DNA from 2 places in the Paenibacillus konkukensis genome. Region 2 is predicted to be linked to the other one. Evidence: riboswitches for the same ligand, from Rfam matches in the RefSeq annotation. Region 2 holds a riboswitch; the other holds the start of a gene.
The links. A riboswitch is a leader RNA that binds a small molecule or an ion and turns the genes downstream of it on or off. The one in region 2 is predicted to bind FMN.

Region 1 (15,753 bases), 1.3 Mb from region 2:
GGGCTTTTGCTTCGGCGCCGTGCCGGCGATGGCTCAAGGTTATTTGATGGAATGGACGACGGCGGATAATCGCACGTCGGGGATGGCTTTGTTCGGCGCGGCCAACGGGCTCGGCTTCGTGCTCGGTCCCGCCATGGGAGCAGGGCTCGCATCCGTCGGCTTGACGGCCCCGATGTACGTTTCAGCCGCGCTGATTGTGCTCATTACGGCCGCTTTCTGGCTTGTTATTCCCGCCGAACGATCGGCCGGAGGGGCGAAACGGGCGAGCCGCCTGTCGCCTCTGGACCCTCGCGTCCGCTTATATTTATCCGTCGGGCTGCTGCTGTCTACGGTCATGATCATTTTTCAGGTGACGGCGGGCTTTTATATGCAGGACAATCTGGCCGTCAATACGAAGCAGGCCGCCCAAATGGTCGGCATCGGCCTGACGCTGGGCGGCGTCATCGTCGTCCTGGCGCAGCTGATCATCAGCCGTTATATGAACCGCAAGCCCGCCGGCTTGTTAAAGCTCGGACTGCCGTTTCTCGCGCTCGGCTTCCTGTTCTTCCTTCTTTATCCCGCGTCTTATTTGCTCGCGTTCGCCTTGTTCGGGCTCGGCATCGGCTTCACGATGCCGGGGTATGCCGCTGCGGCGTCGCTGGCCGTAGAGGAACGGGAGCAATCCGGCGTCGCGTCGTTCGTTGCCGCCGCCCAAGGCGTCGGCTCCGTCATCGGACCGATCGTCGGAACGAGCTTGTATTCCATGTACAAGGGGCTGCCTTACATGCTGTGCATTTTGCTGGCCGCGCTGTTCACGGTTCTGGTGCTTTGGCATGTCAGAGGCGGCAGAATGAAGCAGGCTGATAGCCTGAATCGGCCTTGATTCGTTCCAAGACGTTATTCGAACATTTCTCCGGCCAGCCTCGAATTAATATATTCGATGGCTTCTTCATGCCCCATCATTCGGTTGATGACATTTCTGACGCCGAGGCCGATAATTTTTTCCACTTTACGCAAATTGAGATTATGACCCGGCCCGAACGAGGACTCGCGGATGCCCTGGTCATCCAAATCTTTGGCGAATTTGAGCCAAGGGTACTGCTCCATAATATTTTGGTTGCCGTAAATGACGTTATGGACGGAGCTGCCGCCTAACAAGGCGATTTGCTCGGCGATTTCGTTATGGTAGAACCACTTAAAGAAGGCCGCCGCTTCGCGGTCTTTTTGGCTATGCCTGGAAACTCCGAGCGATCCTCCGCCGAGCAGCGGAGAATGCCCCGGCACCTGCGAGAAACCGATCAGCGGAGCTATAGGACTATGCGCCACATGAGAAAATAAATTCATATAGACGATCAGCATGGCCAAATCGCCGCGTTCGAATAAGGAAATGGATTCGTCCCACCATTTGGCGTGCAGCTCTTTGGCGATGGACAAATGGTCCATATAGCTCTGCAAAGCTTTTACCGCCATCTCGCCCGACAAAGCCAGCTTATGATCGGCCTGGATCAACGAGCCGCCTTCGGCATAGTACCTTAGCAGAAACTCCGAGGCGATAATTTCCGCATTGCCCGTTGTGACAGCCGAACCGAAGAAATGCGGAGCCTGCTGGGTTCGGATGGAGGAGAAAAATTCGGATATCAAATTGAATTCGTGAAAGGTGTTCGGCGGGTTAAGCTCCAGCTTGTACCTCTCGTAAAACATTCTCCGTATTTTCGTATCCTCAAATAAATCTTTTCTGTAAAAAAGCAGCTGAACGCTCGGATCGAAAGGAACGGCGTAAGGCGTGTCGTCCACATAGGAATAGCGGTCTGCGAGCTGCCGCGGATAATAAGCGAGCAGCTCCGTCAGTTCGGGCGGCAAAGGCTTTAAAGCCTGCCGGGCAACCCAAGATAAGCCGGCCAGATCGACCCGGATAATATCGTAATGCCGGTGATTATCAATATCGAGCAAAATATCGTAAATCTCTTCGAACGAATAGACGGCCAGTCTGAATTCAATGCCCGTCGTTTTTTTGAAATGGGGCAGCAGCTTTCTTAAGGCTTCCGTGGTCGGGCTCGGTATCGTCAAAATGTTCAAGGTCGTATCGGACGGCGAAGGAGAGTGAGCCGCATCCTCAAACAAAAATCCGCGGTCTTGAACCATTATAGGCGAGACAGGAGGAAGGTCTTGGCCCGCAGCCGTCCGTTGTACGATATGCTCGGCAATTTCCTTGCCCAGCAATTGATAGTTCAAATGATATTTGACGATCCCATCCTCTGCCAGAAACTCGGAGTCCGCCAAGCTGTAAATAGTGGGGCAAGATCCTGTATTGCCTAAATAATGGGCGTTTTTAATATACCGGGCCCGCTCCATATCGGTCGTTACGATGCAGTCGAATCGTTCTTCGGAGAAGAAATCGAAGGCATGGGAGTAAGCGGTCGAATGAGAGGAGGCGACGTGACGGAATCTTGGATTCAAATGGGCGACTCCGTGCAGCAAGGCGTCCTTGAACTGCACCGTGCACGAATATTCCGCAGAATCGGTGAACAGGCCGATGCTGGGATGTTTTTTTTCGGCGATTTTACGCGCTATCGCTTGTCCCGCTTGGGCGAAATCGAAGCTTGCGAACTGGTTGGAATGATCCAAACGGCGGTATACGAAAAAGATATTATCCGCATCGGCGCCGAGCGCGTCGTAATAGCTCCGGGCGTCGGGGAGACAGGATACCGCGATGACGGCGCAGTCGCGGTTAGCGGCGATGCTCTGCAGGATCGAAAGCTCGATTTCCTGTTGATCCTGGGTCAAGTACAGGCTTGTGTGGTATCCGGCCTGCCGGAAGAAATGATAGACGGCCAGGTAAAGCTTGTTATATTGTTCAAGCGCAATATTCGGCAGGATGACCGAAACGGTGGTCGTGCTGCCTTCGCGCAATGATTTGGCTTGGGCATGAATTTGGTAGCCCATTTTTTTGGCCGCTTCTTCGACCAGTTTGATTTTCTCCAAACTTACGTTTCCCCGGCCGTTCAAAACGTTGGACACCGTTCCGTGAGAAACTCCCGCCGCTTTGGCGATATCTTTAATTGTGGGCATTGTCGTTTCTGCCTCCATTTATTATGCAGCAAATTATCTTTATTATATAAGGTCTTGAAGCGAGAATCCACACGGCCGGAATTAACAGGAAATTATTGAAACGTTCCAATTTATAAAATGGGGTATTTCCGCTTTTACCATAGGATAGACGCAACTTTTAAGTGTTTTATAAAATATAACGCCAAAATAATTATTGACACGTTCCAATAATATGATACAATCCTATTGTAGTAAGCGTTGTCAAAGAAGAATGAATGGACTCTATTGGTTAATGGCGGAAAGGCGACTTCAAAGAGAAAGGAGAGACGAGCATCATTCTATGGACTCATTAATGATCAGCCAGGCTGTTGGAGATCTGCAGATGTACGTTAAGATCACGGTTAGCGCCGTGCTGGGCCTGTTTATCGGTTGGGACCGATCGTATAACCATAAACCCGCGGGTTTAAAAACATACACATATACTTGCGTAGCCTGCACGTTAATTACAATTGTATCCATATACACGGCACACACTTACAACATCCCGGGGCAGCAGTCTACGGCAGATCCGCTGCGCTTGACTGCGCAAATCGTATCCGGACTTGGCTTTATCGGGGCCGGCGTTATATTGAAGGACGGCGAGAAGGTGAAGGGACTGACCTCTGCCGCGATGATTTTTTTCTCCGGAGGAGCAGGCATCGGCATCGGAGCCGGGTATTACGGCATCGTGATTTTTTCCGTGATGATCACGTTTTTGCTTGCCAAATGCAGCCGGTTTCTTCAAGCGAAGCATTCGACCGACGCTGCCAAAATGGAATCGACGGACGTTCAGTAACGACAACGAGAGGGACTGGTCCTAAGTCCCGCATACTGGTGTTTTAGACAAAGGAGACATGCATGATGAAAGTTCATTTCTTAGGGTCCGCCGCTTCGGAAGGCGTGCCGAATCCGTTTTGCCGGTGCGGCGTTTGCGAGAAGGCGAGAGCGGCGAAAGGGAAAGATATACGAACCCGCTCGGCCGTTATCGTCGACGATACGATGCAAATCGATCTGGCGCCCGAATTCAGCTGGCAAATGATGCGGGATCAAGCGGATGCGACCCGGATTACCGATCTGCTGTTCACCCATACTCACCCCGATCATTTCAATGTCGGTGACTTATTCAGCAGGATGGAAGGCTACGGGCATCGCATCGAGCATCCGCTGCGCGTGTACGGCAACGATCTGGCGATCGGCGGCTGCCGGGACGTACTGCCCGGTTACAGTAAGGAGCGTTTCGCATTTACGCGGCTGATTCCGTTCGTCACGGAGTGTGCGGGCTCCGCGAAAGTCACTCCTTTATTGGCCAATCATGCCGAATGGGAGATGTGCCTGCTCTATTTTATCGAGAAGGACGGAAAAACGCTGCTGTACGGGCACGATTCCGGCTGGTTTCCGGAGTCTACCTGGGAGTGGCTGGCCGGCCGGCGCATCGATTTGACGATTTTGGAATGCACTTATGGCTATACTAATAATCCTCGTTCCAATAATCATATGAGCATCGAAACCGTTTTGGAGACGCAACAAAGGCTGATCAAAGACGGTATGCACGACGCATCGAGTCAGCTGGTCTTATCGCATTTATCGCATAATATGGGACTTATGCACGATGAATTGGTGGAGCTGTTCGAGCCTTACCGTATCGAAGTCGCCTATGACGGATTAATCAAGTTCATTTGATGAGGAGAATGTGAGTATGAAAACAATCGTCGTTCCAAGACTGCTGGTCATGATGTTTCTTCAATATTTCGTTCAAGGGGCATGGAACATGACCTTGGGGCTTGTATTAAGCACATTCGGGCTGTCGTCCATCATCGGCACCACGTACGCTTTGCTCGGCATAGCTACCATCTTGTCTCCGCTGTTCATCGGAATGATCGCCGACAGATTCATCGCATCGCAAAAAATTATGGGCATCCTTCACATCTTGAATGCATGCGTTCTTCTTACGATTCCGGCCCAGATCGCAGCCGGGCATTCGACGACGTTTCTGATCCTTATTTTTGTCGTAGCCATTCTGTTTTATCCTACTACGGGTCTATCCAACAGCATCAGCTTCCGGCATATTAACGGGGCGAAGACCTTCCCTTTAATTCGCGTGTTCGGTACGTTCGGCTTTATGATCATCGGATTTTTGCTGGGCCAGCTCGGCTTTTCCGGTAGCATCATGACCTTCAAGATCGCAGCCGTGTCGGCTATCGTGCTGGGCTTGTACTGCTTTACGCTTCCTAACACGCCTGCGGCGGGCAAAGGGAAGAAGTTCCTCGTCCGCGATCTGCTTTGTCTGGACGCGCTGTCGCTGTTCAAGGACAAAAACTTCTCCATCTTCATGGCTTGCACCATTTTTCTGATGATTCCGAAGACGGCTTACAGCGCGTATTTACCGGTATTTCTAGGGGCGCTCGGCTTTAAGAACGCTGCGACGATCATGCAGATCGGGATTGCGACGGAAGTTATTTTCATGTTCCTGCTCTCGTTCTTCCTATTAAAATTCGGGTTTAAGCGAATTATATTGTGGGGAGCGCTGACCTGGATCGCTCGTTGTCTGCTGTTCTCGTTTGCGGTGAACGACACCGGAATGATCGTCATCGTCATTGCGCTCGCTTTGCAGGGAATATGCTGGGACTTCTTCTTTACGGCCGGAGACATTTATGTGGACAACAAAGCGGATATTACGATAAAAGCGCAAGCGCAAAGCTTGAAATTTATGATCTCCAACGGTTTGGGCCTGCTGTTCGCTTCATCGGTCACCGGATATTTGTTCAATCATACGGTAACGGCTCAAGGGGCTGAGGCTTTAAGACAATGGCAAAGCTTCTGGATGTATCCGGCGGCCGTAGCTGCGGTCGTGTCCGTCGTATTCTTCATCAGCTTCAAGGACAAAGGCATTTTGTTCCAAAAGAAAGCGGCAGACAAAGAGGCGCTTCAAGAACCGAGTTCGGTTTGAGTCCGGCAAGTCAACAAGCTGCGGCTTGCAAAAGAGAACGCATACAATGCGAAAAATTAGTTGACATCGCCCGTCATCCCTCTATAATTACTACTAAGTTATGAGTCTGTCCGATACTTATGGGGAGGAGCGGTATGACGATGTCGATAGAAAGCAGATTGCATGAGCTGCAAATCGTACTTCCCGAGGCGAGCGAGCCTGCGGCCAAGTACGCCAATTATGTTATCGTTAACGGACTGATGTTCGTGTCCGGGAAAGGTCCTTCGGGCAATCCGAAAGGGAAGGTTGGAGAGGAGTTCTCTACAGAAGAAGGGTATCGCTTCGCGAGAAACACCGGGATCGAGGTGCTGGCGGTAGTCAAGTCGGCGCTCGGTTCCCTCGATAAGGTGAAGCGCGTCGTGAAGGTTCAAGGCTTTGTTAACGCGCATCCCGATTTCGAAGAGCCGCATAAAGTATTGAACGGTTTTTCCGATCTGATGCTGGACGTCTTCGGCGAACGGGGCATTCATGCCCGGTCGGTCCTCGGCGCCAGCGCCTTAAGAGACAATTTGCCGATTGTCGTCGACTCCATCTTTCAAGTGGAGGAATAATCCGAATGCAGACTGGCCTTTCGCAGGGAGGCCAGTCTGTTTCTTTGTTGTTTACTCGATAGGTACGCCGTCCAGTTTCTCATTCGGCTTGCCGTAATTGCGAAGCTTAGTAGTGTCATCGGCCCTGAAGCCGATGCGTTCGTGGGATTTCGTATCCTCATAGATCGTTTCGGGGTTGCCGTCGGTTTCTATCTCAATCCGTTCATTGGGCATCGCGATACCTCCGTCGCTCTTTTTTCACGCTTCTATCGTCTTCCTCCGTCAAATACGGCCGTTCTGCCTTGCGATCGAACCAAGGGTCAAGTTTTTGTCAAGACTCCAGTCGGTGTCCGAGTGCTCTTCCGCATGGTTCACCACAGGCGTATTTTTAATTTCGGCGGCCTCGCCCTCGGTAAGCTCCCGGTCAAATTGATCTTCAAGCCGTTGAATCTCTTCCGAATCCATAGCTTCTCCTCCTCGTATAGTATTTCTAGAACCAAGTTTTAAGCCGATTTCCAGTTCCCATGGGAACTGGCCGCAAACTTTTCGATTTCCAGTAAATCGCACCTTGAAAATTGCAAAAGGGACTGGACTTTCCCGCATGCCTCTGGACAATAGATCATAGGGATCTATCGGGGAAATTCTTTCTCCTCCTGTAGCACGTCTACATTTCTAAGTCTGTTTCTCCGGTACGTGTCTGAGCTTCTGACCCGCTGGCCGTTCCCTTCGGCACCCCATGCCTGGCCTAGCAAGCCAGGGCAGCTCATGGACCGAAGCGTGTTCTTATAGGCGAGGGTGATTGATCTGCGCGTGCGCCGGAGGCATCCCGGAGAGTCTATTCCCTGCATCCCTCATCGAAAGGAGGAAATTCCATTTGACGCTTTTTGTCGGTATTGACGTCAGTTCGAAAGAACTGGAAACGTGTTTCATGAACACAGACGGGGATAAGCTCGAGACCCTCACAGTGAAAAACAATCTGGAGGGGGCTGCTCATCTGCGAGATCGCATCGTTGCCCTAGCGGACAAGCACGCGGTCTCCGAGATTCACATTGGGCTTGAATCGACCTCGGTCTACAGCTGGCATCCCGCCATGTACCTGCATAGTGACCCTACACTCCAGGAGCGCCATACCAAGGTCTTTACCATGAATCCAAAGTTGGTCAGCAAGTTCCGAGAAACCTATCCCGACCTGAATAAAACCGACCGGCTTGATGCCTGGGTGATTGCGGACCGTCTGCGCTTCGGGCGGCTGACAACCACCATTGTCATGCAGGAGCAGTATGTTGCGCTCCAGCGTTTAACGCGCATGCGGTTTCACTTGATCCATAACCTGACGCGCGAGAAACAGTACTTCTTGCAAAACCTGTTCTACAAGTGCAATGCCTTCACGACCGAAGTCGAGAGCTCGGTGTTCGGCCATGCCATCCTTGAGATGCTCTCCGAAAAGTACAGTCTGGACGACATCGCGACGATGGATGTCGGCGATCTGGCCGACTACTTGCGGGACAAGGGGCGCAATCGCTTCCCGGATCCCGAGAACGTCGCGCGCTGCATTCAGAAAGCGGCCAGAGCCTCTTACCGGCTGTCCAAAGTCGTCGAGGATTCCATTGATCTTGTGCTGGGTACATCCATTCAAGCAATCCGGAGCATCCAGGCTCAGCTCAAGGATTTGGACAAGGCGATTGAGCAAATTCTCGAGACGATCCCTGGCTCCCTGTGCCTGCGTTCTGTTCCCGGCATTGATCGCGTCTATGCCGCTGGCATCCTTGCCGAGATCGGTGACATCGAACGCTTTAGCGACCAAGCCGCTGTCGCCAAGTATGCTGGCCTCACCTGGCGCAAGAGCCAGTCTGGCGCCTTTGAAGCCGAAGACACCAAACGGATTAAATCCGGCAACCGATTCCTTCGCTATTACCTCGTTGAAGCTGCCAACTCGGTAAAGAACCGCGATGAAGAATTCGGCGAGTACTACCGGAAGAAATACAAGGAAGTGCCCAAGCACCAACATAAACGCGCCCTCGTCTTAACCGCAAGAAAGCTTGTGCGTCTGGTCGATGTGCTGCTACGCAACGGCCAACTCTATACGCCACGGAAGAAGGTGACGCCTGCGAAGGATTAACGCCTCCTTTGCTAAAGTCCCTGGCATAATTCCCAGTTAAAATCTGGATATTATCTCGATTTTTCGCTGGGTTCAGTTTGAGCTGTCCTTTTTTCGGCACTCCCAGCTGTTACAGCCAAGAAAATTTCCAATTCGACCGATTCGGGGACTTGACATCATACCGCTGGACTTTCCTTTATATAGTGGACTAACGCGGAACTTTTATACCGGTTTTCACCGGCCGTTTCGTCTTCATGAAACCTTCATTCGGTCTTCATCAAATCTTCATGCAATAGGGTAGTCTGAATGGTATGATTTGTTACAAGAAATATTTATACTTAGTTTAAATATAAAGAAACAGGAGGTATATATACGATGTATAAAACAGTGATTATCGGAACGGGTCCGGGAGGATTGACCGCCGCTATTTATTTGGCCAGAGCGAATTTAAATCCGTTGGTGATCGAAGGTCAAGAACCCGGGGGACAGCTTACGACAACGACGGAGGTGGAGAACTTCCCCGGATTTCCCGAAGGCATTATGGGACCGGAATTAATGGATAATATGCGCAAGCAGGCGGAGCGTTTCGGAGCGCAGTTCAAATCCGGCTGGGTCAACCAGGTCGATTTGTCCAAACGTCCGTTCACTCTGCAGGTTGAAGACTTGGGCGAAATTCAAGCTGAATCCGTTATCGTATCTACCGGAGCTTCCGCCAAATATTTGGGCATTCCCGGGGAAAAAGAAAACGTCGGCCGCGGCGTCAGCACCTGCGCTACTTGCGACGGATTTTTCTTCCGCAACAAGAAGATTATCGTGATCGGGGGAGGCGACTCCGCGATGGAGGAAGCGAATTATTTGACCCGCTTTGCCTCCGAGGTCGTGCTGGTCAACCGCCGCAGCGAGCTGCGCGCATCCAAGATTATGCAGGACAGGGCGCGCGCGAACGGCAAAATCAGCTGGAGCCTGAACCGGACGCCGCTGGAAGTCGTTAGCGGCGAGCAAGGCGTTACCGGGTTGAAGGTACGCAACAATGACACCGGAGAAGACGAAATTATTGAGACGAACGGCGTGTTCGTGGCCATCGGCCATACGCCGAATACCGGCTTTCTGGGCGGCCAGCTGACGACGGACGACCACGGCTACCTGCTCGTGAAACCGGGCACGACCGAGACGAACATTCCTGGCGTCTTCGCCTGCGGCGACGTTCAGGACAGCCGTTACCGCCAGGCCATCAGCGCCGCGGGCACCGGGTGTATGGCCGCTCTCGACACGGAGCGCTACCTGGAGAATGCGGAGGCGGCTGCCGCCGTCTAAGCTGGCGAAGCTTGAACACCCTACGTGACTTCGTTATACTAAGAAGTGTTCCTGAAGAAAAAAATGTAAAATGGGAGGAGAACCTGACATGAGCACACAATTGCACACTGTTTTGAATCGTCAAATCTCTAACTGGTCTGTTCTTCATATTAAACTTCATAACTTCCATTGGTACGTCAAAGGCCATCAATTTTTCACCCTGCACCTCAAGTTTGAGGAGCTGTATACGGAAGCGGCCCTTCATGTGGACAACCTGGCGGAGCGCCTGCTGGCGCTGGGCGGCAAGCCGACCGCTACGATTAAAGAGATCGTCGAGCAAGCCAGCGTACGCGACGCCGAGGGCGGCGAATCGGCGGAGGAGATGGTCGCGGCCATCGTCCAGGATTTCCGCATCGTCATCCAAGAGCTGAAGGAAGGCATGAAGCTTGCGGCGGAATTGCAGGATGAAACGACGGGCGATATGCTGCTCGGCATTCATTCCGGACTTGAGAAGCATGTATGGATGCTCAATTCCTTTCTTGGCAAATAAGCGGGGCATCCGTCGTTAGTAAATAAATCAGCAGAGGCTGTCCTCATGCCGTTCCCACGGCAGAGCGACGGCCTCTTGCTTGTGCGCCCCGATCTGCGGATCTAACACAAGGGAAGGGCGCTCTGATCTCAGCCGCAGGCAGGCGTCTATTTGACATGAGCGTATCGGAGCAGTACCATACGTGTAAGGTGTTCGAATTCGAGCAATATCGGACCGTACATCGTCTAATGAGGTGATTCGAATGGTGAAGAAGAGAAAACCGCTTGCCGCTTCGGCTCAAGCATCGTCAGACAAGCCGGCTACGCTCAAGGATTTATTGAACCCGGACGTTCTCAATCAATTGAAATCGCAGGCTGATCAGATGAGAGCGGCCGAAGCGGAGCAGCGCGAGAAGAACAGGAAGCAGGCGGAGGAAGCGCGCAAGACCGAGCAAAAACGGCTGGAGAAGGACTTCGGTTATTTGCTCGAGCAAAGCTCCATGGATTGGCGTAAGTATAAATAATGGATTTTCGGCTTGACGCTATTGACGTACGGGGCTGCGGTCTGTAAAATATAGCGCACAAGTAAACGAACATACGGTATTGCGGCAGCGTAATTCAATTGGCATCATTTCATATGTCCAACGGCCCGGAGACCTCGTCAGAGGTCTTCTCGTTTTGTCGCCCTATTTACCGAAAGTAAACGGAGGCAAAGAAATACATGCATCACGCGAAAACATGGAAAGAAAAAGCCGTTCAGTTTCTTGCCATATTGGGCCCGATCCTCGTAACCCAGGTTAGCTATAACGCGATGACGTTATTCGATACGATGATGTCGGGGAGGGCCGGAACGAATGACCTGGCGGGCGTAGCCATAGGGGCCAGTTTATGGATGCCCGTCTCGATAGGCTTGAACGGAATTCTAATGGCGGTTACGCCGATGATCGCTCAATTATACGGGCGAGGAGAGTACAGGGGAATTTCGAAAACCGTCAATCAGGCGCTTTATTTATCCGTCGTTTTGGCGCTTATCGTGCTTGCCGGAGGGGCGGCAATATTAAACCCGGTTTTGCAGGCGATGCATCTTGATCCGGGCGTGTACCATATTGCGAAGCATTACCTTATCGGGTTGTGCCTAGGGATTATTCCTTTATTCGCGTCGAATGTGCTCCGCTACTTTTTCGATGCGCACGGCTATACAAAGATTACGATGACGATCATGCTGTTTGCCGTACCGTTTAACGTAGCTTTGAACTATATGCTTATTTTCGGGCATTTCGGCTTTCCGAGGCTCGGAGGGATCGGCACGGGCTATGCGACGGCAACGACGTATTGGCTGATCTTCCTCGTCAGCACCGCGATGACGTTCAAGGCGGAGGCCATCCGGCGGTACCGGCTGTTCATCGATTGGTACGCTCCATCCTGGAAAGCATGGAAGGAACAGCTCAAAATCGGCGTCCCGATGGGGCTTTCCGTATTTTTCGAAGCGAGCATCTTCTCGATGGTTACGCTGCTGATGGGGATGATGTTCGATACGGTCACGATTGCCGCCCATCAGGCTGCGATCAGCTTCACGACGCTGCTGTTCATGATGCCGCTCAGCATCTCCATGGCGTTAACCATCCTCGTTGCCTACGAGATCGGCGGCGGCCGTCCCGAAGACGCCCGGCAGTACGGCCGGCTCGGCGTATTGTCGGCCATGGGCATTCTGGGCGTCAGCTCGGTCTTCCTGTATATGTTCCGCGAGCCCATAGCTTATTTGTACACGGACAATGTCGATGTCGTGGCGCTTGCCAAGCAATTTCTCATCTTCGCGATCGTGTATCAGCTGTCCGATGCGGCTCAAGCGTCGCTGCAGGGCGTGCTGCGCGGTTACAAGGACGTAACGGTGCCGTTCGTGACGGCGCTTGTCGCTTATTGGGGCGTCGGTATCCCGGTCGGCTACGGACTCGCGGCCCATACGGGGCTCGGCCCCTTCGGGTTCTGGGTCGGCATTACGATCGGCCTGACGCTGGCCGCGGCGGGATTTTACACCCGGCTGAGCGCGATCCAGAAGAAGCGGCTTCCCGCTGCCGGCGCGGGTTCGGTGCTGGAGCATTAACCTAATGCACGGCAAGGAGCCGATACATCGCTCGCCATCTTCCTTAAGGCTTTATGGCTTAGGAGGTGCGGGCGTTTTTTTGATCCAGTCATCTAGTCGCTGAGATTCGAACGGCAATCGTTCCGTCTTTAGCCATTTTTTGGCCTGAATGACCAGAGGAGAGGAATTGGCAGAATTGATGTCATTGATTTGTACCCAACACGCTCCTAAAGAATCTTGCCCTTCGAATTTTTGCGGAGTCTTTATTGCAGTTCCAGAAATGTGTTCGACCGAATAAATAACGGCAACATGATGAATATGCGTAGTGCCTCTTTTGGGGAGTTCATAAGGGATTAGCAAATCGCAAACACCGAGATTTTTCCGAATATTTACGGTAATTCCCGTTTCTTCAATAAACTCTCTTTTTACAGCTTCTGTTACCATTTCATTTTGTTCAATCGTGCCTCCTGGAAGGTCGTATCGCCCAATGTACGGGCCGTTGCCCTTTTGGATGACTAATAGTTTTTCTTCAAATACACAAATCCCGTATGCGCCTAAATGACGATGCCATTTCTCGCTTGAGTTCAATATAACACCACCCGAATTTTTTTAACCGTTTTGAATCCATTTCGCTCAGCGAACAAACGAGCTAACTGAGATAACCGTCCATGTTCTATCTGTAAAATGAATCCATTTCCTTATTCGGCGTTGTATTCTCATATTCATTGTCCTTTGGTTTGTATCCGCATACAACGAAAAATCACTAACTAATTTTAAGTTAGTATCTTGTGTAATGTCGAATCGTGTGATAAAATGCAAACTAATTGAATAAGGATCTTCGGGGCAGGGTGAAATTCCCGACCGGCGGTGAAAGGCTGCTTGCAGCTTCAAGCCCGCGACTCGTCAGATGCCGCTTTAAGGCGGCTTCAGGCGACTGATTTGGTGAAAATCCAAGGCCGACGGTACAGTCCGGATGGGAGAAGGTCAGAACGAGCTTGCTTTTCGAGTGCGTTGTTTTCTTTGTGAAAAAACGGCTTGGAGACATGCCTGTTTTCTTATGCCCCGTTATCATTTTTATTTGGTAACGGGGCTGACTTCTTTTCGAAGCTTCCTTTTCAAAATAAAGGAGGTTCAAGATTATGGAACGTACGTTATCATCTCAATCATCTGAACATGCCGGGGCAGGGACCCGCAGCGGCGTGTGGCTTATCGCGCTGGGTGCCGCTTTATGGGGTGTGGACCCCTTATTCCGGATTTTGCTGCTGAAATTTTTCACATCGTCGCAAATCGTGCTCCTGGAGCATGTGCTGCTGATGGTTTATTCCGTACCGGTATTATGGATATACCGCAAAACGTTAAAAGGACTGACGTGGAAGCATATCGCGGCGCTGCTGTTCATCTCCTGGGGCGGCTCGGCCATTGCAACGATCATGTTCACCTCCGCCTTCGCCCACGGCAATCTGAACGGGGTGCTGCTGCTGCAGAAGCTTCAGCCGCTGTTTGCAATCTTGATGGCCAGATGGATTCTTAAGGAGCTGCTGCCGGGACGCTTCTTCATCGTCGTGATCATGGCGCTGGCCGGGACGTATTTGCTTACGTTCGGGGCGTCGTTTCCTTTCGACGGCGCATCCAGCTTCGGCGTAGCCGGCGGATTATTGTCCATCGGAGCAGCGGCGCTGTGGGGCGGTTCGACCGTGATGGGACGGCTATTGCTCGATAAAATGCCGTTCGAAACCGTTACGGCGCTGCGGTTTCTTCTGGCGCTGCCGCTGCTCTTGGCCACAACCTGGGTGAATGGCGACAGCTGGCATTGGCCCGCTCAAACCGGCGACTGGTTCGCCGTGTCCGTCAACTTGCTGCTGCAGGCATTTTTGCCCGGACTGCTCAGCCTGCTTCTTTACTACCGCGGGCTCTCCGGCACGAAGGCGTCTTACGCTACGCTGGCGGAGCTGTTTTTTCCGGCGGTCGGCGTGCTGGTGAACTGGGTGGTCTTCCATCAAGGCATCACATTCGCGCAAATCGTAGGCTTCGTATTGATCTGGTTTATGCTGTTTTATTTGTCGCGGCAGCAGGACGGGAAATCGGTCGCTTCCGCGGCGGTGCAGGTGAATTAAATAAAGGCGCGGAAAACGGGAAGAGCGGCGGGAGCCGCTCTTTTGTTGCTATCAAGCCTTAAATCGGGAAGCGTGTTTCGAAGTGGAAGCTTCGACGAGTATTTGACTTCCTTAGCGGACATCGCAGCGCTAATTGGACTCCGGCTGATTATCAGGAAATAAGCTTCAATCCGACGGCGGCCACAAGCACCATCGCAATGAACAACAGCCGCCTCCATTCCTTCGACTCCCCGTAAAGCAGCATGCCGAGCAGCGCGCTGCCGACGGTGCCGATGCCGGTCCAGACAGCGTAGGCGGTTCCCATAGAGATCGATTTCATCGCTACGGACAAGAAGAACAAGCTTAGCAGGAAGCCTCCGACGAGAGTAACATAAGAAGAGAGCGATTTTTTGCGGTTCACTTTACTAATGCCGGATACGCCGACGATTTCACATAGCCCGGCGAGAATAAGCGCAATCCATGCCATGATTTACACGCCTCCTTGGCCTTGGCCGTCTTTGGCCGGTTTCGTAATCATCTTCAAACCGATAACGCCGCCGATCAGCAGAAGAATAAGCAGCAGCTTGGCGATGCGGAACGGCTCGCCGAAGAACAGCATCTCCGTTACGACGGTGCCGGTCGTGCCGATCCCCGTAAACACGGCATACGCCGTGCCGATGGGCAGCCGCTTGGAGGCGCGGATGAGCAGGTCCATGCTGATCAGCACGGCGGCCGCCGTACCGCACCAAGCCAGCGCATGATGCGAATGCTTCAAGCCGATCACCCAGGCGATTTCGAACAAGCCTGCAATAAACACCATCCACCAATTTCGATTCATAACAACAACAGCTCCTTTGTAAAATGCTGCTTGGGACTAGGATTCCCAAGACGAGACAAAAGCCCGGAAAGATATCGGTAGATATCCTCCCGGGCTTTTGTCCCTCCGTGTACGCAAGCTTCTAAAAGCTATGCGCGTTTTCTCTCGGACCAGGCCAGCCGGCTGCAAGCAAGCTGCGGAACCCTAGAAAACGTCGATATGAAATTAATCCGAACAATTCCTTTAATCATAGCGCACGATG
Region 2 (15,753 bases):
AGATCGAAGTCAAGACTGCCGTTGGAGCGGGTACCAAAATAACAATGAAAAAGCGAATTGAATCTAAAAAAGCTTTGTTCAATTAGGGGTCTGATCTATGGATGTCGATTTGAAACATGCCTCCCACAGCTATTTGGATGATGCCGAAGTCAAAAGGTTAATTGCTTTAAGTCAATCCGGAGACGCGCTTGCCAGAGAGACGCTGGTGAATTGCAACATCCGTCTGGTTTGGTCCGTAGTGCAGCGCTTTTTGAATCGGGGTTACGAAGCCGAGGATTTGTTCCAAATTGGCTGCATTGGATTGTTGAAATCGGTGGACAAATTCGATTTGTCTTACGACGTCAAGTTCTCTACTTATGCAGTGCCTATGATCATTGGCGAAATACAACGATTTCTGCGGGATGACGGGACGCTGAAGGTCAGCAGATCGCTGAAGGAGCTCGCGAACAAAATTCGCAAGACGAAGGATGAGCTGTCCAAGCGTCACGGCCGGCTGCCTACGATTACGGAAGTGGCCGACGAACTGCAGATTTCCCCTGAGGACGTCGTTTTTGCGCAGGAGGCGAACAAGCCTCTGTCTTCGATCCATGAGACCGTTTTCGAGAACGATGGAGATCCGATTACGCTGATGGATCAGATTGCCGACGACGCCCAGGACAAATGGTTTGAGAAGCTGGCCTTGAACGAAGCGATAGGGAGTTTGTCGGAGAGGGAGCGGTTGATCGTCTATTTGCGCTATTTCCGCGACCAGACGCAGTCCGAGGTGGCAAGCAGGCTCGGCATCTCCCAGGTTCAGGTGTCAAGGCTGGAGAAGAAAATATTGCAATCCATCAAGGACCAAATAGCCCAATAGCGGCTGTTTGGTTTTTTCTCGTGCCTTTTGCGTTGCCGTTAAACAGACCGGTCGCGGCCTTCTTGCCGTTCACCCGGTCTGTTTGCGCTGTCCGGCCAATCGCGGCAGGAGCGCGTTATCTGGCCCGCGATTCGTCCATAAACAAATATTTCAGGCAATACAAGCCGGATAATCCGACGAGCGTGTATACGATTCGGCTGATGCCGGACGAAGTCCGATGAATTTCCCCGCCGAAAATGGCCGTCACCAGATCCCATTGAAACAAACCGACAAGCAGCCAGTTCAGCGCCCCTATAATCACCAATGTCAATGCGACTTTACCCATAAGAAACATCCTTTCTCGGGAAATGGAGTGTTGCTTATAATTTTTCAAAAAAACGGCTCCATTATACACGGCGATAAGTGAATTATTGGCAGGGGCCAAAAGCGACTACGGGAGCGCCGATCTATTCATACTATGGGATAAATGCACAAGGGAGTGAATGGGATGACAACAAACTCCAATCCAACCTTGTATATCCGCTTGCGCAAACGAATCTGCGTACGCCGGGGCGAGCCAATTTACCTTGGCCGGATAGCACAGCTGTTGGTCGATCCCGAATACGAAACGCCGCTAAACCGGCTGCTGCTTCATCAGCCCAAGGAACGCGAGGGTAACAAAATATTAATCGATATGATGCTGATTGCGGAAAAAGTAAGAAGGCTGCAGCCGCACATGCAAATCGAGCTGTTCGGCGAGCCTCACTGTCTTGTGGAAGTATATGAAGCGCGGAAGCCGCCTAATATGATCCAGATTATTGCGGTCTGGCTTCTTTTATTTGTAGGCTCGGGTCTGGCTATTATGAACTTTCATGCCGACGTCAGCATGGCCGAGGTTCACCAGCGCATTTATCAACTGCTTACAGGCCGATGGGTGGAGCATCCGCTGCTGCTGCAAATTCCGTATTCGGTGGGAATCGGCGTCGGGATGATTATTTTTTTCAACCATTTGTTCAAAAAGAAATTCAACGAAGAGCCGAGCCCGCTGGAGGTTGAAATGTTCCTGTATCAGGAAAATGTCAACACTTACGTGATCACCGAAGAATACGCCAAAATTCACGAAACGGAGGAAAGGCCATGAGCGGATGGTGGTCGGTGCCGCTGCAGCTATTTGTCGGATTGGCCGGAGGAATCGCCGTCGGCAGCGGGATGGTCGCTTTCCTCGTCGTGCTGGACGTGATTCCGCGTCTGGCCCAAATATCGCGCTCGTACCATATGATCCGGTGGTATGAAGGCTCGGTCATTGTCGGCTCGCTGTTTTTTACGCTGTCCGATTTTTTCAATTGGTCTTATTCCTTCTTTCCGCTGGCTGCGGCTTTATTCGGCTTGCTGGCCGGCTGTTTCGTGGGAATGCTGGCAGGAGCGCTTACCGAGGTCGTCAACGTGCTGCCTATATTGGCCAAGCGAATAGGGATGGGATCTTACATGATCTGGCTGCTTATGGCGATGATTTTCGGGAAAGTGCTCGGTTCTCTGCTGGATTGGCTTAATTTTCTCGGCTGACGGCGGCTGATCAGCAAGCTGCGGATTTATTTACCAGAAGAAGGGAGTTGTCTTGCTTATGAAAAAAATGCCTATCAAACCGAAGCCGTTGTCCGGTCATGAAGACCGGCCCGCGGAGGAGCCGAAGCTTGAAATCGATCGCGAAGGCAATATTCTCCCCTCTGCCTACGACTGGCGTCCGCCCGAATTTAAAGAAGAGGATGAGGAAGAGAAGCGGGAAGGCCGCGAGCCGGAACGGGACGATTCGGAACGCTCGGCGAAGCGCAAGGGCCCAGACGATGAGAAGGATCGCATCGCTGCGGATTTCAAGGACCTGAAGAAAGAGCTGGAAAAACAGGTCGGCCTGAATCAAAGCTTCGACGTCGTCTTCCGCGAAATGGTGTTCGGCGGGCATAAGACAGGCATTTTCTATTATAACGGCTTCGCTAAAGATACCGTTCTGACGATGATTTTGGACCGGATGTCCGCAGCCGAAATCGGGAACCGGACGCTGGACGGAGATTTGAGCGAATCGCCGGTGGCCCATACGGTTCAAAGCGGCGAAGGTCAGGACGCGGTCCAATTTTTCATGGATGCGATCATCCCGCACATTCAGGTTAAGGAGACCGATAAGCTCAGCGAAGTGATCGATAACGTGTCGATGGGAGCCTCCGGCTTCTTCTTCGAAGGCTCGACGACGGCGATTGTAGTGGACGCCAAGTCCTTCCCGGTCCGCTCGACGGAGGAACCCGATCTGGAGCGCGTGGTCCGGGGCGCCAGAGACGGCTTCGTCGAGACGCTGCTGACGAACGTGACGCTCGTCCGCCGCCGGATTCGCGACCCCAAGCTGAAGCTGGAAATGCTGCGGGCCGGACGCCGCACGCATACCGATATTTGCATGGCTTATATCGACGACATTTGCGATGCCGAGCTCGTGGAGGCGATCCGCGACAAAATCCAGCAGGTCGATGTGGACGGCTTGCCATTGGCGGAGAAGCAGCTGGAAGAGGCTATCATCGGGAAAAGCTGGAACCCGTATCCGATGGTCCGGTATTCGGAGCGGCCGGACATCGTATCCGTCCATTTGCTCGAAGGGCATGTCGCCGTCTTCGTCGATACGTCGCCGAGCGTTATTATTTTGCCAACGACGTTCTTCCATCACGTACAGCATGCCGAGGAATACCGGCAGACGCCGACCGTCGGCACGTATCTTCGCTGGGTGCGGTTTATCGGGATCGCCGCCTCGATCTTCCTCCTGCCGCTATGGTTTCTGCTCGTGACTTCGCCGGAGCTGAAGCCGGCCGGGCTTGAATTCATCGGGCCGCAGAAAAACGGACGGCTGCCGCTCTTGGCCCAGTTTCTGATCGCCGAGCTTGGGATCGATCTGATGCGGATGGCCGCAGTCCATACCCCGACCCCGCTGGCTACCGCGATGGGCTTGGTGGCGGCCATTCTGGTCGGCGATGTCGCCGTCAAGAGCGGTTTGTTCGTCAATGAGGTCATTCTGTATTTGGCGATCGCCGCAGTAGGGACGTTCGCAACCCCGAGCTATGAGCTTAGTCTCGCCAATCGGCTGACCAGGCTCGTCCTGCTCGTCGCCGCCGCCGTCTTCAAGGTGCCCGGAGTCGTCATCGGCTTCACGGTCTGGCTGCTGTACCTGGCAAGCCGCAGATCGTATAACGCGCCATATATGTGGCCGTTCATTCCGTTCAACTTCAAGGCGCTGAACGAAATATTGGTCCGCCGTCCGTTCCTGACCGCGAAAACGCGGATGAGTCTGACCCGCACGCAGGACAGCACCCGCCAGCCGAAGGTATGATCGGCAAGCGGGAGAAGGGGAAGTGTGTTGTACCGGAGAAGCGGCCGACAGTTTGGGCGGCCGCTCCGGTTTTTCTCATTGTCAGCCGGCCGCCGATTATGGTACCTTAGAGTTAATGTTCAGGGGAAGAGGGAAAACGGATAATGTACTTACATGGAACCAGTAAAATCAACGACAAAGGGCATTTGCAAATCGGCGGCTGCGACACCATCGACTTGGTCGAGCGTTTCGGCACCCCGCTCTATGTGATGGATGAAGCGTTAATCCGTCAGCGCTGCCGCGAATACGTGGAGGCGTTCCGCGCATCGGGCTTGAAATTTCAGGTGGCCTATGCCAGCAAGGCGTTTTGCGTCATGGCGATGTGCCGCATCGCCGAAGAGGAGGGAATGTCCCTTGACGTCGTCTCCGACGGAGAGCTGTATACGGCGCTGCAGGCCGGATTTCCGGCCGAACGCATCCATTTTCACGGCAACAACAAATCGCCTCAGGAGATCGAGATGGCGATCGACGCGCAAATCGGCTGCTTTGTCGTAGACAATATGGTAGAGCTGCATATGCTGAACGCGATTGCCGGAGAGAAGCGGCAGAAGGTGAACATTTTGTTCCGTCTCACTCCGGGCGTAGAAGCGCATACGCACGAATATATTTCGACAGGCCAGATCGATTCCAAATTCGGTCTCGATCTGGATAACGGTTCCGCTTACCGCGCGGTGCAGGAAGCGATCGCGCTTCCTTACATCGAGCTGCTCGGCGTGCATTCCCATATCGGCTCGCAAATCTTCGAAGTCGAAGGCTTTCAATTGGCGGTGGATAAAGTGATCGCTTTCGCCGCCAAAGTCCGCGATGAGCTGGATGTGCTGTTCTCGGTCGTCAACCTTGGCGGAGGCTTCGGCATCCGTTACGTGGATGGCGATACGCCGCTGCCGGTAGCGAAGTACGTGGAGGCTATTACAAGCTCCGTCAAAGAAAATTTCGGGAAGTACGGCTATCCCGTTCCGGAAATTTGGGTGGAGCCGGGCCGCAGTATCGTAGGCGATTCCGGTACGACGCTGTATACGGTCGGAACCTACAAGGACATTCCCGGCGTTCGCAAATATGTCGCCGTCGACGGAGGAATGGCCGACAACCCGCGGCCGGCTTTGTACGAAGCTCGCTACGAGGCGATGCTGGCCAACCGCGCGGGCGAGGCCGAGGATGAGCTCGTCTCGATCGCCGGCAAATGCTGCGAAAGCGGCGATATGCTGATTTGGGACATTCAGCTTCCGAAGGTGAACAGCGGCGATATTTTGGCCGTATCGTGCACCGGAGCCTACAATTACGCGATGGCGAGCAACTACAACCGGATTCGCCGTCCGGCGGTCGTTTTCGTCAAGGACGGCGAAGCGGACATCGTCGTCAAGCGGGAGTCCTACGACAATATCGTCGGCAACGACGTCGTTCCGTCGCGCATGAAGCAGGTGTCCAAAACCGTCTAACCGCGGCGCCTATCCGCCGTATTCTAGAGCAGCCGGTCCTTGCGCTAACAGCAAGGGACCGGCTGTTTTGTTTTGTTGTAAACAAACGATTTGTGAACGGTGCCCCGTTTATAGTACAATAAGAAGCATTGAACATATAAAAGTCCGGGAAAAGGCGGCCGCCGGCCGCACATTACCGGGCCTCTAAAAGGAGTGTACATACATTATGGCAAAACAAGCACATATTAAGCTCGCCGCTGGCGGCGAAGTCGTTATCGATCTGTTTGAAAAGGACGCGCCGAATACGGTAGCGAACTTCGAGAAGCTGGCTAACGAAGGCTTCTACGACGGGCTGGTGTTTCACCGCGTTATTCCCGGCTTCGTAGCTCAAGGCGGCTGCCCGCAAGGAACAGGCACAGGCGGTCCCGGATACCAAATCAACTGCGAAATCAACCCGAACAAGCACGAGCGCGGCTCCCTCGCGATGGCGCATGCAGGCCGCAATACCGGGGGCAGCCAGTTCTATATTTGCTATCAGCCGCAGCCGCATTTGGACGGACAGCATACTGTGTTCGGCAAAGTCGTCTCCGGCATGGAGCTCGTAGACGAGTTCAAAGGCAGAGACCGTATGGAATCGGTCAAAGTCGTCGAAGTATAAGTAAAAGGCGCATTCTGCGCATCTTTTTAAGCTGTACAAGCCAGGCCGAGACCCTTGTCTTCAAGGGATGACTCGGCCTTTTTCTTGTGAAAACGCTATGATTCATTTCATTACCAGTTCATTTTCATGTTTTTTTCATGGTATTGTTTTAATATCTATTAGGCAGCCAGATTACTAGAATGAAAGTAGGTTATTTCCTTGCAAAGCAACCAAGGATTATCGGTTCAAACAAGCGTCGGCAAGAGGAAACGCAAGGCCGTTCGCAGGCGGAAGAGACGCGGTTTCCTGTACGCGCTGATCGTGCTGCTTGGGGTAGGGCTCGGAGGCGTCGGATGGTTCTATTTGACGGCTTCGGGCTCGACCTTGCGCTATATGGCTGCGGATACGCTGATTACGACGCAGCATCGGCAGTGGGCCAAATATTTGATCGGGCAGGCGGAACTGGACCGGCGCGTGGCCGATTACGAGAAGCGCTTCGATGAGATGGCCCAGGTGAAGGATCAGCACAATATCGATTTGGCTGCGCAGGCGAGCAAGCAAGTGGAAGTGGAGCAGGTCGAAGGGAAAAGTTTTAAAGGCCAAATATTGTATGTGCACGATCCGAAGATGATTCGCGTCGTCACGACGAGCATCGTCGGGCAGGGCGAGCAAATTCTTAGCATGGTGCAGCGGACGGGAGCTATCGCCGGGGTGAACGGCGGCGCCTTCGACGATCCGAACTGGGACGGCAACGGCTTTAAGCCCGCAGGCATCGTCATGTCGGGAGGCAAGCTGCTGTACAGCGACGCTGGGATGAACGATCCGGTCAATGTCGTCGGCATCGACCGCAACGGGCTGATGGTGGCGGGCCGGTACAAGCCGTCCGAGCTGCTCGATATGGGCGTGCGGGACGCCGTAACGTTTCAGCCCAAATTTATCGTGAACGGCAAAGGCCTGATCAAGAACGAGGCCGACGGCTGGGGGATCGCTCCGCGCACATGCATGGCGCAGAAGCAGGACGGCACGATCATGTTCGTCGTCATCGACGGCAGACAGCCGGGATATTCGATCGGGGCCACGCTCTATGACGTGCAGAAGCTGCTGCTGGAGCGCGGGGCGGTGACGGCCGCCAATCTGGACGGAGGCTCCTCTTCGGTGCTGGTGAAGGACAATAAGGTCGTGAACAAGCCTTCAAGCAGCTACGGAATGCGCTATTTGCCCACGGCGTTTCTTGTATTCGCCGATCCCGGAAAGGTCAACGTCAAGAACATTTGGGACGGCATCGACATGGATCATTTTAATTCGTCGTACAAACCTTTTGCCGACGGCAGCGGTTCAAGCAAACCATAAACATGTTGCAATTTTGCGGTGTTGATGATATTATTTCTCACAACGTCGGTGATTCGGCCGGCGGTATCGTTTAGTTGAATAAAGGTTTCCTTCGGGGCGGGGTGAGATTCCCCACCGGCGGTGATGCGAGGCGCGCTTTGCGCCTGTCGCTCAGTCCGTGACCCGAGCCGCGGTATCCGCGGCCGGCTGACTCGGTGCAACTCCGAGACCGACAGTATAGTCTGGATGGGAGAAGGAAAAATGCGAACGGCGTTGTATTGCAGCGGATGTTCTTGAAACAGAACGGACTTTTTTTCAAAACAGGCAGTTTGCACTGTTTAGTTTTGCGTTGTCCGTTATTGGTTGCAAGGCTGCCGCAGCTTGACGCTACGGTTCTGTGTTTTTGCGTATGCCTGTCAAAAAGTCAAAGCCCCTTTTCCTGATTGGAGAAGCGGGCTTTATTTGAGTACGATTCGAAATGCGATCGAAGGAAAGGGGCGGTTCCGGTGGAGCTGTTAAACGACGAATATTACATGAAGCTGGCCCTGCAGCTGGCCGAAGGGGCTGCAGGCCAAACCGGAATCAATCCTGCCGTAGGCTGCGTCCTCGTGAAGAACGGGCGCATTGTCGGCATGGGAGCCCATTTGAAGCGCGGCACGCCGCATGCGGAAATTCACGCGCTGCAGATGGCCGGACCCGAAGCGGAAGGGAGCACCGCCTACGTCACCCTGGAGCCGTGCAGCCATTACGGCAAAACGCCTCCGTGCAGCGACCGGCTGATCAAGGAAAAGGTGAAGCGCGTGGTCGTCGGCTGCACCGATCCGAATCCGGTCGTCGCCGGGACGGGGATCGAGCGATTACGGCAGCACGGGCTCGAAGTCACAACGGGCGTGCTTCAGGAGGAAGCGTGCCGTTTGAACGAAGCGTTCAACAAGTATATCCGGACGCAGCAGCCGTTCGTCACCTTGAAGACGGCAAGCACGCTGGACGGCAAGATCGCTTCGCGTTCGGGGGATAGCAAATGGATTACGAACGCCGAATCGAGAGCGTATGTACATACGCTGCGGCATCGCCATCAAGCCATTATGGTCGGCATCGGAACCGTGCTCAGCGACGATCCGCTGCTGACGACCCGCTTGGATGTGCCGGCTTTGAATCCGACCCGGCTTATCGTCGATTCCGGCTTAAGGCTGCCGCTGGGCGCGAAGGTGGTCCGGGACCGGTCGGCGCAGACGATTGTACTGACGACGGAGCGGGCCGATGAGACGAAGCGGCGCCAGCTTGAGCAGGCCGGGGTTCTGGTATGGGCGGCGGGAGCCGGCCCCCGAGTCGACCTGAAGCGGGCGATGACGCTTGTCGGCGAGCACGAGATTTCCTCCGTGCTGCTGGAGGGCGGAGGCCGGTTAAACGGATCGATGCTGGAGCAAGGGCTCATCGATAAGCTGCTGCTGTTCTTTGCTCCGAAGATCATCGGAGGAAAGGACGCATCGGGGAATTTCGAGTTCGAAGGGTTCGAACGGATGCAGGATGCCGTCCGGCTGGAGCGGATGACGGTGCGGCAATTCGGAGAGGATGTCTGCATAGCCGGGTATCCTAATTACGAAAAGCGAGGGGGAGCCAGCTAATGTTCACAGGCATCATCGAAGAGATCGGCGCGATGCGCAGAATCTCGAAGCAGGGGCAGGCGATGATCTTGACCATCGGGGCCCGGACGATTCTGGAGGACGTTCGTCTCGGCGACAGCATCGCCGTGAACGGCGTCTGCCTGACGGTCGTTCAGTACGACGAGGCTTCGATTACCGTCGATGTCATGCCGGAGACGTTCCGGCGTACGACCTTGCGCAAGCTGCATGCAGGGGACCCGGTCAATTTGGAGCGGGCTATGCTGGCGGGCGGACGCTTCGGAGGGCATATCGTTCAGGGGCATGTCGATTCGACGGGAACGATTGCGGGAAGGACGCCGGAGGAGAATGCAGTCGTATTTCAAATCGAGCCCGAAGATAAGGGCATATTGAAGTATATGATTCCCCACGGCTCCATCACGGTCGACGGCATCAGCCTGACGCTGGTGGATGTGACCGAACGGAGCTTTACCGTATCGATCATACCGCATACGCTGGCGCAAACCGTGCTGCAGAACAAAAAGCCCGGGGACGAAGTGAATCTTGAAGCGGACGTATTGGGCAAATATATGGAGAAGCTTTTGCTCGGCAGGTCCAAACAGGAGCCGGCGCGCAGGCAGGGCGGGCTTACGGAAGCTTTTCTGACGGAGAACGGATTCATGTAACGGCTGCATCTGAGCGAATTTAACGAACCGATACGAACGAAAGGCGGGAAGGACCATGGATACTTCGTTTCAATTTCATACGATCGAGGAAGCCGTCGAAGATTTGAAGCAGGGCAAAATTGTGATCGTCGTCGACGACGAGGACCGCGAGAACGAAGGCGATTTTATCGCGGTGGCGGAGAGAGCGACGCCGGAGGTGATCAACTTCATGATCAAGGAAGGCCGCGGACTCGTATGCGCGCCGATTACCCAGGAGCGCGCGCAGGAGCTGGAGCTGCCGCCGATGGTGACGCGCAACACCGACTACCACGGAACGGCGTTCACGGTGTCGGTAGACCATGCGGAGACGACGACGGGTATCTCCGCTTCCGAGCGCTCGCACACGGTCCAAGCGCTGATCGATCCGACGACCAAGGCGCAGAGCTTCCGCCGTCCGGGGCATATTTTTCCGCTGATCGCCAAGCAGGGCGGCGTGCTCAGAAGAGCCGGCCACACGGAAGCGGCGGTGGATCTGGCGCGACTGTGCGGCTCGTATCCCGCGGCCGTCATCTGCGAGATCATCAAGGAAGACGGCGAAATGGCGCGGGTGCCGGAGCTGATGGAATTCAGCCGCAAGCACGATATGAAGATCGTTACGATTCAAGATTTGATCCAGTATCGCAATCATAAGGAAAACCTGATCAAGCGCGAAGTCGAGGCCAAGCTGCCGACCGATTACGGCGAGTTTACCGCCATCGCTTATACGAATGTGCTCGATCAGAAGGAGCATGTCGCGCTGGTCAAGGGAACGATCGACGGCAGTGTGCCGACGCTCGTGCGGGTGCATTCGGAATGCTTGACCGGCGATGTGTTTCATTCGCACCGCTGCGACTGCGGGCCGCAGCTGAATGCCGCGCTGAAGCAGATCGACGAAGCGGGCTCAGGCGTATTGCTGTATATGCGTCAGGAAGGCCGCGGCATCGGGCTGATCAATAAGCTGAAAGCGTATGTGCTGCAGGAGCAGGGGCTGGATACGGTCGACGCCAACCTGAAGCTCGGTTTTGCCCCGGATTTGCGGGATTACGGCATCGGCGCGCAAATTCTTAAGGATCTCGGCATCACGGAAATCCGGCTTTTGACCAACAACCCGCGCAAGATTAAAGGGCTCGAAGGCTACGGTCTGAAAGTGGTCGAGCGGGTTCCGATCCAGATGGAAGAGAACGAATCGAATTCGAATTACTTGCACACCAAGCAGGAGAAGCTCGGTCACATGCTCCGTTTTTAACGACGATCGGCTGCACTCAGCGTAAAAAATAACATGATATTCGGAAGGATGTTGAACAAACATGGCGAAAGTATACGAAGGACATTTAGTATCCAAAGGATTAAAGTACGGCATCGTCGTCGGCAGATTTAACGAATTTATTACGAGCAAGCTGCTCGGAGGCGCTTTGGACGCGCTCAAGCGTCACGGCGCAACGGATGATGAAGTGGAAATCGCTTGGGTGCCGGGCGCGTTCGAAATTTCCCTGATCGCTCTAAAAATGGCGGAAAGCGGCAAGTACGACGCCGTCATTACGCTGGGCGCGGTCATTCGCGGATCAACGCCTCATTTCGATTACGTCTGCAACGAAGCGGCCAAAGGCGTGGCGGCAATCAGTCTGAAGACGGGCGTTCCGACGATCTTCGGCGTGCTGACGACCGATTCGATCGAGCAAGCCGTGGAGCGCGCCGGAACGAAGGCCGGCAACAAAGGCTGGGAGGCTGCCACGACGGCTATCGAGATGGCGAATTTGACCAAACAGCTTTCCTAATTTACAATAGGTAAGATGTCGAAATTTATCGGCGGTTTTGCTTCGCAAAACTCAAAGCTTATGCTTACGAAGACAGTTTTGCTTCGCAAAACTTTTAGGGGGAAATTCTACTTGGAGAAAGTGACATACAAGCTGGATATGTTTGAAGGCCCCCTTGATTTGCTGCTTCACCTGATAGACAAATCAGAGATCGATATCTATAACATACCGATTAAAGAGATTACCGACCAGTACATGGAATATCTGGACGCTATGCAGGAGCTGGAGCTGGACATTACAAGCGAATTTCTGGTGATGGCGGCGACGCTGCTGTCGATCAAGAGCCAAATGCTGCTGCCGAAGCCGCCTGTCATCGAGTTCGAATATGACGACTACATGATGGACGAGGATTACGATCCTCGTTCAGAACTCGTCGCCAAGCTGGTCGAATACAGGAAGTATAAAGCGATTGCGGACCATCTCCGGGACAAGGAACTGGAACGCAGTCTTATTTATACCCGCGAGCCTGAGGATTTGACTCCTTATGTGCCTATAGTCGTGGAGAATCCTGTGAAAGGGCTTCATGTTGCGGACTTGGTGTACGCGTTCCAGCGGGCATTGCGGCGGATGGAGAGCCGAAATCTCGTCGCCAAAATCCGCAAGGACGAAATTTCGGTCAAAGACCGGATGCGCGAGGTCGTGGACATATTGGAGCAATCCGGCGGCTCGATCATGTTCTCGCGGCTGATAGACCGCAGCGAATCCAGAGAAGGTCTCGTAACGACATTTTTGGCATTGCTGGAGCTTATGAAGGTCAAAGCGATTGTTTGTTACCAGCACGGATTGTTTGAGGATATTGTCATACAGGCTAGAGAGGAAGGAAAGGCACATGGATTTTCAACAGATGAAATCAGTTATTGAGGGCTTGCTGTTCGTGGCAGGGGACGAAGGTCTGGATGCCAAGCAGCTCGCCGAGGTGTTGGATCAGCATGCTGATTTCATTCGCGAACTTGTGCTGGAGCTGCAGGAGGATTTCCGGCGTCAGAGCCGCGGCTTGCAAATTGTCGAGATGGCCGGCGCATTTCAATTGACGACGCTTCCTGCTCACGCCCCTTACTTTGAACGGCTGGCTTACTCCCCATCCCGCTCGTCCTTGTCGCAAGCGGCATTGGAGACGCTCGCCATTATCGCTTACAAACAGCCGATTACCCGCGTGGAAATCGAGGAAATTCGCGGCGTCAAAGCGGAGCGAGCGCTGCAGACGCTGGTCGCCAAAGATTTGATTATCGAAGTGGACCGCGCCGATGCGCCGGGACGGCCTATTTTATACGGCACGACGAAAGCGTTTCTCGATTATTTCGCCTTAAGCAGCATCGAAGAGCTGCCGGAAACGACGATGTTCCAGACCGATGATAATTTGGAGGAGGAAACCAGGCTGCTGTTCGAGAAGCTCGACGCGCAGCAGATGACCTTCGAAGATATCGGCAAACCGGAATAGATCGCGGTCGATACATATAATTCCTGCGAATGTTTTACCATCGCTGGGCTATACTAACTCCTGAATGTACGGAAGCGAAGCTTCGCCATGAGGGGTTTTTTGGCGTATTCGGGAAAGGTAGCGCCCGTGGGAGGTAGAACATGATTTGGCCTTGGATTGCAGGTGCGGCGGTTGTCCTGCTCATCATTTTTGTTTCCAGCAGCATCCAGCTGCGGTTCACGATCATGCGCATGGAACAGGATGACGAGATCATATTGGACGTGCATACGATGTACGGACTCGTCAAGAGAAAACTGGCCATTCCGGTCATTAAGTTTTTGAATATGGAGGAAGGCGTAAAGCTGAAAACCGAGGTTGTCGACAAGATGAACGAGCAGCTGAAACAGGACGGGAAAGAGAATATTACGAGCAAAAAAGTTAGGGAAGCGTTCGAGAATATGCAGATTTTGCTGGCGAACTGCTTTCAATTCCACCATTGGCTGCGCTCTACGATGAGTCATCTCCGCTGTACGCGACTGCACTGGAAAACCAATGTGGGAGTAGGCGACGCGGCGGAGACGGCAATGACGGCCGGAATGGTGTGGGGGCTTAAGTCATCGCTGCTCGGATTTTTGTTTCGTTACATCCAATTGGAAACGAGGCCGGTCATTCAAGTCGTGCCGCAATATAATAAAGTTATGCTGGCATCGGAAATTCAATTTTTAGCCAAAATCCGCGTGTTTTATGTCTTGCTGGCGATGCTGCGCCTGCTGTCGCGGATATTGAAAGTGAAGGGCGGCTTCAGAACATGGCGCCGGGTGCTGTTCAAAGCATCGTAGCCTGCCGCCGGTTATAAGCCAAGACATCTAATTATTCATCAACGCGCAATAAGCAGCACTCTTTGGAAACGGTCACCGGATGCTCCGCTGACGATTCCAGAGAGTGCATTTTTATTTGCGGGAAGAAGCCGACAACAAGTAAAAAGCCTGAAAAACCGGCCTTCTGCAAGGATGTTTAATCTGTGCAAGAAAGTGCACAACCCCTTTGGTCCTCTACAAGAAAAGTACAATTGCCGCTTGGAACATGATTCGGTACAGTGAGTAGCATAAGAAATAAGAAGCAAGGCGAGAAACGGCCATTGCAATGAAGGAGGCTGTCCGGTATGTATGCGGATACAATAGAATGGATGGAGAACCCGGCTGCAGAATATCGTATTCATCCGTTCTGGTTTTGGAACGGGGATATGGAGGATGAACAAATTCGGCGGCAAATTGCCGAGATGAACGATAAAGGGGTCGGCGGTTTTTTTATATGCCCGCGCCAAGGCTTGAAAATTCCTTATTTGTCGAAGGCCTGGTTTGAGAAGGTGCGCACGGCGGCCGAATGCGCCAAAGGGTACGGCATGCATGTATGGCTGTACGACGAATACCCGTATCCGAGCGGCATTGCGGGCGGCGAGGTTACCCTGGAGCATCCGGAGGCGAAGCATACTTATCTGGTTCATCAAGCCGAACGCGTATCGGGAGGAACCACTCATACGATGGAGCTTCCCTGGGCCCGGATCTTGTCCGCCAAGGCGGTGCCGGTTTCGGAAAACGGCGAGAAGCGATGGGAAGAGGCGATCGATGTCCGCCATACCATCGGCAATTATCAGGCCGATCCTTTATTTCAAAAAGCAGGGCTGACCGCCTACAACGCCAAACGATTTTTCACCTACCGCACAATTTATAAAATGATTTGGGACGTGCCGCCGGGTGAATGGGAAGTGGTCGTCTTTTTGGAGAAAGAGATCGAGGATTTCAAATATTACGGCACCTTCGTCGACCCGCTTAACCGCGAGGCGATGGCTGCGTTCATCCGCATGACCCATGAACAGTACGCCCGCTACGTCGGCGAGTTTTTCGGGCACACGATCAAGGGGATGTTTACGGACGAGATTGGCTTGCTGGGCAATATGCCATGGTCCAACCAGCTTCCCGGCTACTTCAAGGAACGGACAGGCTTGGATTTGAAGGAGCGCCTGACCGCTCTCGCCTATGCGGACAGCCCGGACGCGGCCCGAATCCGTTACGAGTATTACCAGTCGATCCATTTGCTGCTGCGGGAGGCCTACCACAAGCAGGTCCATGACTGGTGCGAGGAGCACGGACTTCAGTATGTGGCCGAAGTGCCTTCCGTACGGATGACGACGCAAGCGTTCAGCCATGTGCCGGGAGGGGATTCGGGACACGAGAAGCTGGGCCGGCCGCTGGAATGGATTCTTAAGCGGTATGCCAACAGCCTCCGGTATAACCCGAAGATGATCAGCTCATTGGCTAGGCAGCTCGGCCGCAAGCGCAATCTAGTGGAATGCTTCCACAGCGTCGGCTGGTCGATGACGCTTCAGGACGCCAAATGGATGATCGACCGATTGGCTGCGCTGGGCGCCAATTTTTATAACTTTCACGCCTTTTTCTATACGCTGGACGGTTTGGCCCAGCATGATGCGCCGCCGTCGCAGTTTTTGCAAAATCCGTACTGGCCGTATTTCCGCCAGTTGGGCGATTATACCGGACGCATCAGCCGGCTGATGAGCGAAGGCATCGCCGACATCCGCATCGCCGT

Region 1: it holds a riboswitch for FMN, as region 2 does, so the genes downstream of both, SK3146_RS34920 (DMT family transporter) here and ribD (bifunctional diaminohydroxyphosphoribosylaminopyrimidine deaminase/5-amino-6-(5-phosphoribosylamino)uracil reductase RibD) in region 2, are expected to answer to the same signal.

What each region holds. Positions count from the first base shown of each region.
Region 1 is NZ_CP027059.1:7,950,254-7,966,006, forward strand. Features, by position in the region: gene SK3146_RS34850 (MFS transporter) at 1-862, shown strand, start outside; gene SK3146_RS34855 (extracellular solute-binding protein) at 877-3,048, opposite strand; gene SK3146_RS34860 (MgtC/SapB family protein) at 3,368-3,862, shown strand; gene SK3146_RS34865 (MBL fold metallo-hydrolase) at 3,925-4,746, shown strand; gene SK3146_RS34870 (MFS transporter) at 4,763-6,013, shown strand; gene SK3146_RS34875 (RidA family protein) at 6,148-6,603, shown strand; gene SK3146_RS34880 (hypothetical protein) at 6,655-6,816, opposite strand; gene SK3146_RS34885 (hypothetical protein) at 6,865-7,047, opposite strand; gene SK3146_RS34890 (IS110 family RNA-guided transposase) at 7,457-8,701, shown strand; gene trxB (thioredoxin-disulfide reductase) at 9,056-9,994, shown strand; gene SK3146_RS34900 (Dps family protein) at 10,083-10,523, shown strand; gene SK3146_RS34905 (YqkE family protein) at 10,765-11,025, shown strand; gene SK3146_RS34910 (MATE family efflux transporter) at 11,223-12,602, shown strand; gene SK3146_RS34915 (NUDIX hydrolase) at 12,654-13,169, opposite strand; FMN riboswitch at 13,412-13,570, shown strand; gene SK3146_RS34920 (DMT family transporter) at 13,721-14,695, shown strand; gene SK3146_RS34925 (DMT family transporter) at 14,847-15,161, opposite strand; gene SK3146_RS34930 (DMT family transporter) at 15,165-15,512, opposite strand; guanidine-I (ykkC/yxkD leader) riboswitch at 15,597-15,710, opposite strand.
Region 2 is NZ_CP027059.1:1,308,095-1,323,847, reverse strand. Features, by position in the region: gene spoIIAB (anti-sigma F factor) at 1-86, shown strand, start outside; gene sigF (RNA polymerase sporulation sigma factor SigF) at 98-853, shown strand; gene SK3146_RS05790 (DUF378 domain-containing protein) at 969-1,178, opposite strand; gene SK3146_RS05785 (stage V sporulation protein AA) at 1,341-1,973, shown strand; gene SK3146_RS05780 (stage V sporulation protein AB) at 1,970-2,395, shown strand; gene SK3146_RS05775 (spore germination protein) at 2,454-4,193, shown strand; gene lysA (diaminopimelate decarboxylase) at 4,337-5,668, shown strand; gene SK3146_RS05765 (peptidylprolyl isomerase) at 5,874-6,305, shown strand; gene SK3146_RS05760 (phosphodiester glycosidase family protein) at 6,498-7,634, shown strand; FMN riboswitch at 7,718-7,875, shown strand; gene ribD (bifunctional diaminohydroxyphosphoribosylaminopyrimidine deaminase/5-amino-6-(5-phosphoribosylamino)uracil reductase RibD) at 8,120-9,238, shown strand; gene ribE (riboflavin synthase) at 9,238-9,900, shown strand; gene SK3146_RS05745 (bifunctional 3,4-dihydroxy-2-butanone-4-phosphate synthase/GTP cyclohydrolase II) at 9,956-11,164, shown strand; gene ribH (6,7-dimethyl-8-ribityllumazine synthase) at 11,226-11,693, shown strand; gene SK3146_RS05735 (segregation and condensation protein A) at 11,754-12,593, shown strand; gene scpB (SMC-Scp complex subunit ScpB) at 12,562-13,170, shown strand; gene SK3146_RS05725 (DUF2953 domain-containing protein) at 13,311-13,988, shown strand; gene SK3146_RS05720 (glycosyl hydrolase) at 14,312-15,753, shown strand, end outside.